DNA from 3 places in the Stenotrophomonas sp. 22385 genome. Region 2 is predicted to be linked to each of the others. Evidence: predicted binding sites of a transcription regulator. Region 2 holds the regulator's gene; each other region holds the start of a gene.

Region 1 (2,267 bases), on a different contig from region 2:
GGTATGCGTCCAGGATCCGGCCGCTGTTGTTGGGATCCTCATCGGCGATTTCCAGGATGGTCCAGGTGCTGGTGCCCGAGCCGCTGTACGGGTACGAGGTGTGGCCCTTGATGGTGGCGTGCAGCGAGCAGCGCAGCTGGCTGGGGCTGGAGGTATTGACCTTCGCGTAGTAGCTGCCCGGGTCCGGATCGGGGCCGGGGCCGGTACCGCCGCTGGCCACGGTGAAGGCAATGCGGGTATCCGCTGCCGGCCGTGCACCCTGCGCGTCCTTGATGCGGGCGGCGCGGATATCGAAGCGGCAGGCTTCGCCGGCCACCAGCGCGGTGTTGGTGGACAGGGTGAAGCGGGTGCCGCTGTTGGCATGGGTCAGCGGCACCGTGCCGGACTGGCCGCAGCTGAGCGTGAATGCACCAGCGCTGGCGGTGACGTTTTCACTGAAGGTGACGACCAGATCGGCGGCAGCCGGGAAGCTGGCCGCGCCCTGCTCCGGGGTGGTGGTGGTGACCGACGGCGGAGTGTTGGGTCCGGTGCCGCCGGTGCCGCTGAAGCTCTGGCCGGCGTTGCAGGCACCGAAGGTCTGCGCGGCCGATCCGGCCCAGGTGAAGTGGGCGTACTGGCTGCCGCTGCCGGTGAGCTGCAGGGAGGTGCCCGGCGCGGTGCTGTTGCTCTCGCTGACCGGGATGTTCTGGCTGGTCAGCCCGGCGGCCGGGCCGCCGGCGGCGGTGATGGTGCCTTCGTAGCTGATGAACTGGACCACCCTGCCGCTGGCGTCCACCAGTGCGATGCCGTCGTTGGCACCGTTCTGCAGGCCGTTGGTCGGGTAGGTGACGGTGGCGATGCTGGCCTTGCCACAGCCGGCGGCGCTACCGGCCGGCACCGGGGTGTCTGCGTAGACCGTGGCCGCCGACGGCGTGCTGCCGTTGTACAGGTACAGCCGGTAGGTACCCAGGTCCTCTCCGCCGGTGGCGACCACCTCGATGGCTTCGCCGACATCCCCGGCCGGGGTGCTGTCGTCGTAGTGCAGTTCATTGATGAATACGTCTGCCTGGACGGAACCCGCGGCCAGCGCCAGCAGGCACCCCAGGGACAGTGGTGTGAGCAACCTCATCTACGGCTCCTTGTGATTGGGTTTTGCCGGCCGAATCTAGCTAATCCATATGACACATCTATCGATTTGTCGTCTTCGGCACTCCGCATTGAGACGTGCGTCAAGAAAATGGCGGTCTGGGAGAAATCGTCGGCCCCCCCTTGAAAGGGCCGGGGACAGCACCATCTCTGCCCTGTCCCGCACTGGCGGGTTTTTTCGCGAGCGGTGCTGGCAGTCACCTGGGGTGAGTGCTAATATCGCCGGACTTTTTCAAATCAATCAACAACTTAAGAGGCACGCATGAACATCAAGCCGCTTCACGACCGCGTTGTGGTCAAGCCGATCGAAGCCGACGAAGTCTCCGCCGGCGGCATCGTGATCCCCGACTCGGCCAAGGAAAAGTCGACCAAGGGCGAAGTCGTGGCCGTGGGCCCGGGCAAGCCGCTGGACAATGGCAGCGTGCGTGCGCCGTCGCTGAAGGTCGGCGACAAGGTCATCTACGGCCAGTACGCCGGCAGCAGCTACAAGAGCGAAGGCGTGGAATACAAGGTCCTGCGCGAAGACGACATCCTCGCCGTCATCGGCTGATTCCGCCTCGCGGGGCGTTGCCCCGCTGCCCCGATCTAATGTCGCCGGGCACGACCCGGCCCCAACATAAAAAGGTAATCGCAATGGCTGCCAAGGAAATTCGTTTCGGTGAAGACGCCCGCGCCCGCATGGTGCGCGGCGTCAACGTTCTCGCCAATGCCGTCAAGGCCACCCTGGGCCCGAAGGGCCGCAACGTCGTGCTCGAGAAGAGCTTCGGCGCCCCGACCATCACCAAGGACGGCGTGTCCGTCGCCAAGGAAATCGAACTGGCTGACAAGTTCGAGAACATGGGCGCGCAGATGGTGAAGGAAGTCGCCTCGCGTACCAACGACGACGCCGGCGACGGCACCACCACCGCCACCGTGCTCGCCCAGGCCCTGATCCGCGAAGGCGCCAAGGCCGTGGCTGCCGGCATGAACCCGATGGACCTCAAGCGCGGTATCGACAAGGCCGTAGTGGCCGCCGTCGCCGAGCTGAAGAACATCTCCAAGCCCACCGCTGACGACAAGGCCATTGCCCAGGTCGGTACGATCTCGGCCAACTCGGACGAGTCGATCGGCAACATCATCGCCGAAGCGATGCGTGAAGTCGG
Region 2 (2,267 bases):
GGAACACCTGGACCACGCTGCCCGGCGCCGCGCCAGGCGCATCGGTCTGGCTGATGGCCTGGTGGTGTTCCGGGTTGAAGGTCTGGCCGGTGGGGTCGAGCAGGGTCAGGCCGTTGTCGGCCGCCACCTTGAGCAGCTGCTTGTAGGTCAGCTCAAGGCCTTCGCGCAGCGGGCTGGGCTCGGCGCCGGCGGCGTTGAGCCCGGCGTCCAGGCTGTCGAACACCGGCAGCAGCTCGCCCAGCAGCTTTTCGTTGGCGAAGCGGCGTGCCTGTTCGACGTCGCGGGCCACCCGCTTGCGCTGGTTGTCCAGGTCGGCGCGCTCACGCAGCGACTCGGACCGGAGCAGGGCCAGTTCGTTGTGCAGGCTCTCCAGCTGCTGCTGCAGGGTATCCCCCGCAGCGGCGTCGCCGGCCGGGGTCTGGGATGCGATATCAGGCTGATCTTGGTTCATTTCCGGATCCTTGGCGGTGACTCTCCGCCTCCACCCACCCCTATGTGGGCGGCTGGACCCGATTCAAGAGCCAGGGCGGCTTCAGGTGCGATTACGGGACAATCCGGCACCGGCCGGGGCATCCAACGCCGCGCCGAGTACCTGGGCGGTGGCTTCCACCAGTGGAATCATGCGGTCGTAGGCCATCCGTTTCGGCCCGATCACCCCCAGCACCCCCAGCACCTGGCCACCGGCCGAGTACGGGGCGGTGACCAGCGAGACGTTCTCCAGCGGCATCACCCCGGTTTCCTCGCCGATGAAGATGCGCACCCCGGGGGCCTGGATGGTGCGCTCCAGCAACTGCAGGATCTCGCGCTTGCTGGCGAACAGGTCGAACAGTTCGCGCAGGCGGTCCAGGTCGGACAGGTCCTGCACCCCCATCAACCGGGTCTGCCCGGCCAGCACCATGTCATCGGCCGGCGGCGCCATCGCCTGTTCGGCCAGTTCCACGCTATGCGCCAGCAGCTGCTCCATCTCCGTGCGCGCCTGGCGCAGTTCGACCAGCAGGGTGGCGCGGATCTCGGCCAGCGGGCGCCCAGCGCAGTGCGCGTTGAGGTAGTTGGCCACCTTCTCCAGCTCGGCCGGCTCCCAACTGCGCCTGGGTTCGATCACCCGGTTCTGCACCTCGTTGTCGGCGAACACCAGGATGGCCAGCACCCGGCGCGCATCCAGCGCCACGAAATCGATGTGGCGGAAGGCGAACTGCTCGCGCCGCGGCGCGCCCACCACGCCGACGAAATGGCTCATTGCCGAGAGCAGCTCCGAGGCACTGCCAAGCAGGGCCTGGGTGCCCGCACCGCTGGACAGCTCGCTGCGCAGGCGGTTGAGCTCGTTTTCGCCGGGCGGCTGCATCTTCACCAGGCTGTCGACGAAGACCCGGTAGCCGTGCGCGGTGGGCACCCGCCCGGCCGAGACATGCGCTGAGCTGAGCAGGCCCAGGTCTTCCAGATCGCCCAGGATGTTGCGGATGGTGGCCGGGCTGACATCCAGCCCGGCCAACCGCGCCAGGGTCTGCGAGCCAACCGGTTCACCGTCCTGGATGTGGCGCGCGATCAGCGTCCGCAGCAGGTGGCGGGTGCGCGGCGCGAGATGGGGCGCGGAGGGGTGCATGGAATCAACCTGTGAGACGCGACATTGGATAATGGCAGGAACACTGCCTGCCCCACCCATGCTAGCGTTGCGCGGCTCAAGAACCCAATACCATGCTCAGACATCTATCGATCAAGGATTTTGCCGTTGTCCGCGCCACCGAACTGGAGTTCGGCGCAGGCATGACCGTGGTTTCCGGCGAGACCGGCGCAGGCAAGTCGCTGATGGTCGACGCCCTGGGCTTCCTGTCCGGGCTGCGCGCCGACAGCGGCGTGGTCCGCCACGGCGCGGCGCGTGCCGAACTGTCGGCTGAGTTCGCGCCCGGTGAAGAGGCCCCGGCCCGGCAATGGCTGCGCGACAACGAGCTGGATGACGAGGACCAGTGCCAGCTGCGCCGGATCATCCGCGCCGATGGCGGCTCGCGCGCCTGGATCAATGGGCGCCCGGTGACCCTGTCCCAGCTCACCGAACTGGCCGGCATGCTGGTCGAGATCCACGGGCAGCACGAACAGCAGGCGCTGCTGGCGCGGCCGTCGCAGCTGGCGTTGCTCGACGCATTCGCCCGCAACGAGGCCGAGCGCGGCCAGGTCCGTCAGGCGGCTGCGCGTTGGCAGGCACTGGTGGAGGAAGCGGAGTCGCTGTCGCGGCAGGGCGATGTCAGCGATCGCATCGGCTTCCTGGAACACCA
Region 3 (2,267 bases), on a different contig from region 2:
AGGCGGCAACGTGTATGACCAGAAATCGCAGATCGTCTCGTTCGAAGGCGTCATGCAGGTCAGTGACCGTTGGGAGCTGGCCGGCAAGCTGGCCGGGCGTTGGGGCGACTATCGCACCGGGCGCGGCGAGGGCGAATGGCTGGACAGCCGGGTGAATTTCTCGGCACTGCAGCTGCGCTACCGGCTGTTCTCCCAGTGGGAAGCCCTTGCCGAGTATCGCTGGCTGGATGTGCGCGAGGGCGGCGACAAGAAGGGCTGGCTGGTGGGCGTGGATCGCCAGGTCGGGCAGAACTTCAAGATCGGCGCCGGGTACAACTTCACCGAGTTCAGTGATGACCTGACCGAGCTGCGGTATGAGGCGAAGGGGTTTTTCTTGAGTCTGTCGGGATATTACTAAGCGTCGGTGGGTTCTGGCCTGCCACCCATGGGGTGGCACTACCGGGCGTTGCGGCTTCGGCTGTCGGCTTCGGTGGTTCCGGTGCCGTGCATCGGCTTGGGGGGCTTTTGGGGGCGTTCAGGCGTTGGCGGGTGCCGGCGCTGAATGCCTGGCAACGTTTTCATCCTGAATGGGTGTCTTTTGGTGGGATTGTCCTGCCCAAAACGACGTGCTTGTGACGTTTTTGCCTATATCCCATTGATTTAAAATGGAAACTGACGCGGCGCGGCCCACTCGCAACTGTCACCATTTCGCGGTACGTTAGGGGCCTGATCTGCGCCAGCGTTTCACTCACGGAACGCTGGAACTTTTTGAACTGTCAGCAGTCCAAATACGGGACTGATAAGATGACCCCTATGAGCCAGAACATGTCTACTGCCCTTGTGGCAAACAATCTTCCGATTCCCAGTGCGCTCGGTTCGCTGGACGCCTACATCGGCGCCGTGCACCAGATCCCGGTGCTGACGGTCGATGACGAGCAGGACCTGGCCCGCCGCTTCCGCGACGAGCAGGACCTGGACGCCGCGCGCGAGCTGGTCCATTCCCACCTGCGCTTCGTGGTGCACGTGGCCCGTGGCTACAACGGCTACGGCCTGCAGCTGGGCGACCTGATCCAGGAAGGCAACATCGGCCTGATGAAGGCCGTGAAGCGCTTCGACCCGGACATGGGCGTTCGCCTCGTGTCGTTCGCGGTGCACTGGATCCGTGCCGAAATGCACGAGTTCATCCTGAAGAACTGGCGCATCGTCAAGGTCGCCACGACCAAGGCGCAGCGCAAGCTGTTCTTCAACCTGCGCAAGTCCAAGACCCGCCTGGGCTGGTTGAACGCGGCGGAGGTGACCGCGGTCGCCAAGGACCTCAACGTGTCCGAACGCGAAGTGCTGGAAATGGAATCGCGCCTGTCCGGCCGCGATGTCGGTTTCGATGCGCCCAGCGATGACGACAACGAGCATGCGCCGCCGTCGCCGGCTGCGTTCCTGGTCGCCAACGACGAAGATCCGTCGATGGCCTATGAGCGTGCCGACAGCGAAGACAACCAGCTGCAGCTGCTGCGCGAAGGCCTGGCCGAGCTTGACGCACGCTCGCGCGACATCATCCGTCGCCGCTGGCTGGACGCCGACAGCAAGGTCACGCTGCAGGAGCTGGCCGATGAGTACGGTGTGTCCGCCGAACGCATCCGCCAGGTCGAAGCGAACGCGCTGAAGAAGATGAAGGCGCTGTTCACCGCGTAATGCGGCGTCCAACGCAGTACACAGAAAACCCGGCGTTGCCGGGTTTTTTGTTGCTTCGAGCGTGCCCACCAACGGTGGGCACCTGCCGGGTAGCGCCCGACCGTTGGCCGGGCGCCGCGGCGATCATGCCCGCTCGCGGGCGATCGCGCGCCAGCCGATGTCGTTGCGGTGGAACTCGTTGTCCCACGACACCTTCGCCACGCCGGCATACGCATTGGCCTGCGCGTCGCCCACGCTGTCGCCCAGCGCGGCCACGCACAGCACACGGCCGCCGGCGCTGAGCACCTGGCCCTGCGCGTCCAGCGTGGTGCCGGCATGGAACACCTTGGCCGTGGACGGCACCTGGTCCAGGCCGTGGATGACGTCACCGGTGATCGGCGCCTCCGGGTACGGCGAGGCCGCCATCACCACGCCCAGGGAAGGACGCGGATCCCACTGCGCCTGCACCGTGTCCAGGCGTGCATCGATTGCCGCTTCCACCAGCTCCACCAGGTCCGACTGCAGGCGCAGCATCACCGGCTGGGTTTCCGGGTCGCCGAAGCGCACGTTGAATTCAATTACTTTCGGCGCGCCGCTGGCATCGATCATCAGTCCGGCAT

The links. The regulator HrcA, encoded in region 2, represses chaperone genes, less so after heat shock. The targets are predictions, from matches to a motif close to TTNGCACTCNNNNNNNNNGAGTGCNAA.
Region 1: a site for HrcA is predicted at 1,316-1,342, ahead of ACTJI4_RS01725 (co-chaperone GroES). Genes of this name have one in related genera too.
Region 3: a site for HrcA is predicted at 756-782, ahead of rpoH (RNA polymerase sigma factor RpoH). Genes of this name have one in related genera too.

Annotation. Positions count from the first base shown of each region.
Region 1 is NZ_JBQEOG010000001.1:415,290-417,556, forward strand. Features, by position in the region: gene ACTJI4_RS01720 (endonuclease) at 1-1,108, opposite strand, end outside; gene ACTJI4_RS01725 (co-chaperone GroES) at 1,388-1,675, shown strand; gene groL (chaperonin GroEL) at 1,759-2,267, shown strand, end outside.
Region 2 is NZ_JBQEOG010000003.1:134,066-136,332, reverse strand. Features, by position in the region: gene grpE (nucleotide exchange factor GrpE) at 1-451, opposite strand, end outside; gene hrcA (heat-inducible transcriptional repressor HrcA) at 533-1,600, opposite strand; gene recN (DNA repair protein RecN) at 1,693-2,267, shown strand, end outside.
Region 3 is NZ_JBQEOG010000001.1:376,968-379,234, forward strand. Features, by position in the region: gene ACTJI4_RS01525 (hypothetical protein) at 1-397, shown strand, start outside; gene rpoH (RNA polymerase sigma factor RpoH) at 793-1,668, shown strand; gene purD (phosphoribosylamine--glycine ligase) at 1,792-2,267, opposite strand, start outside.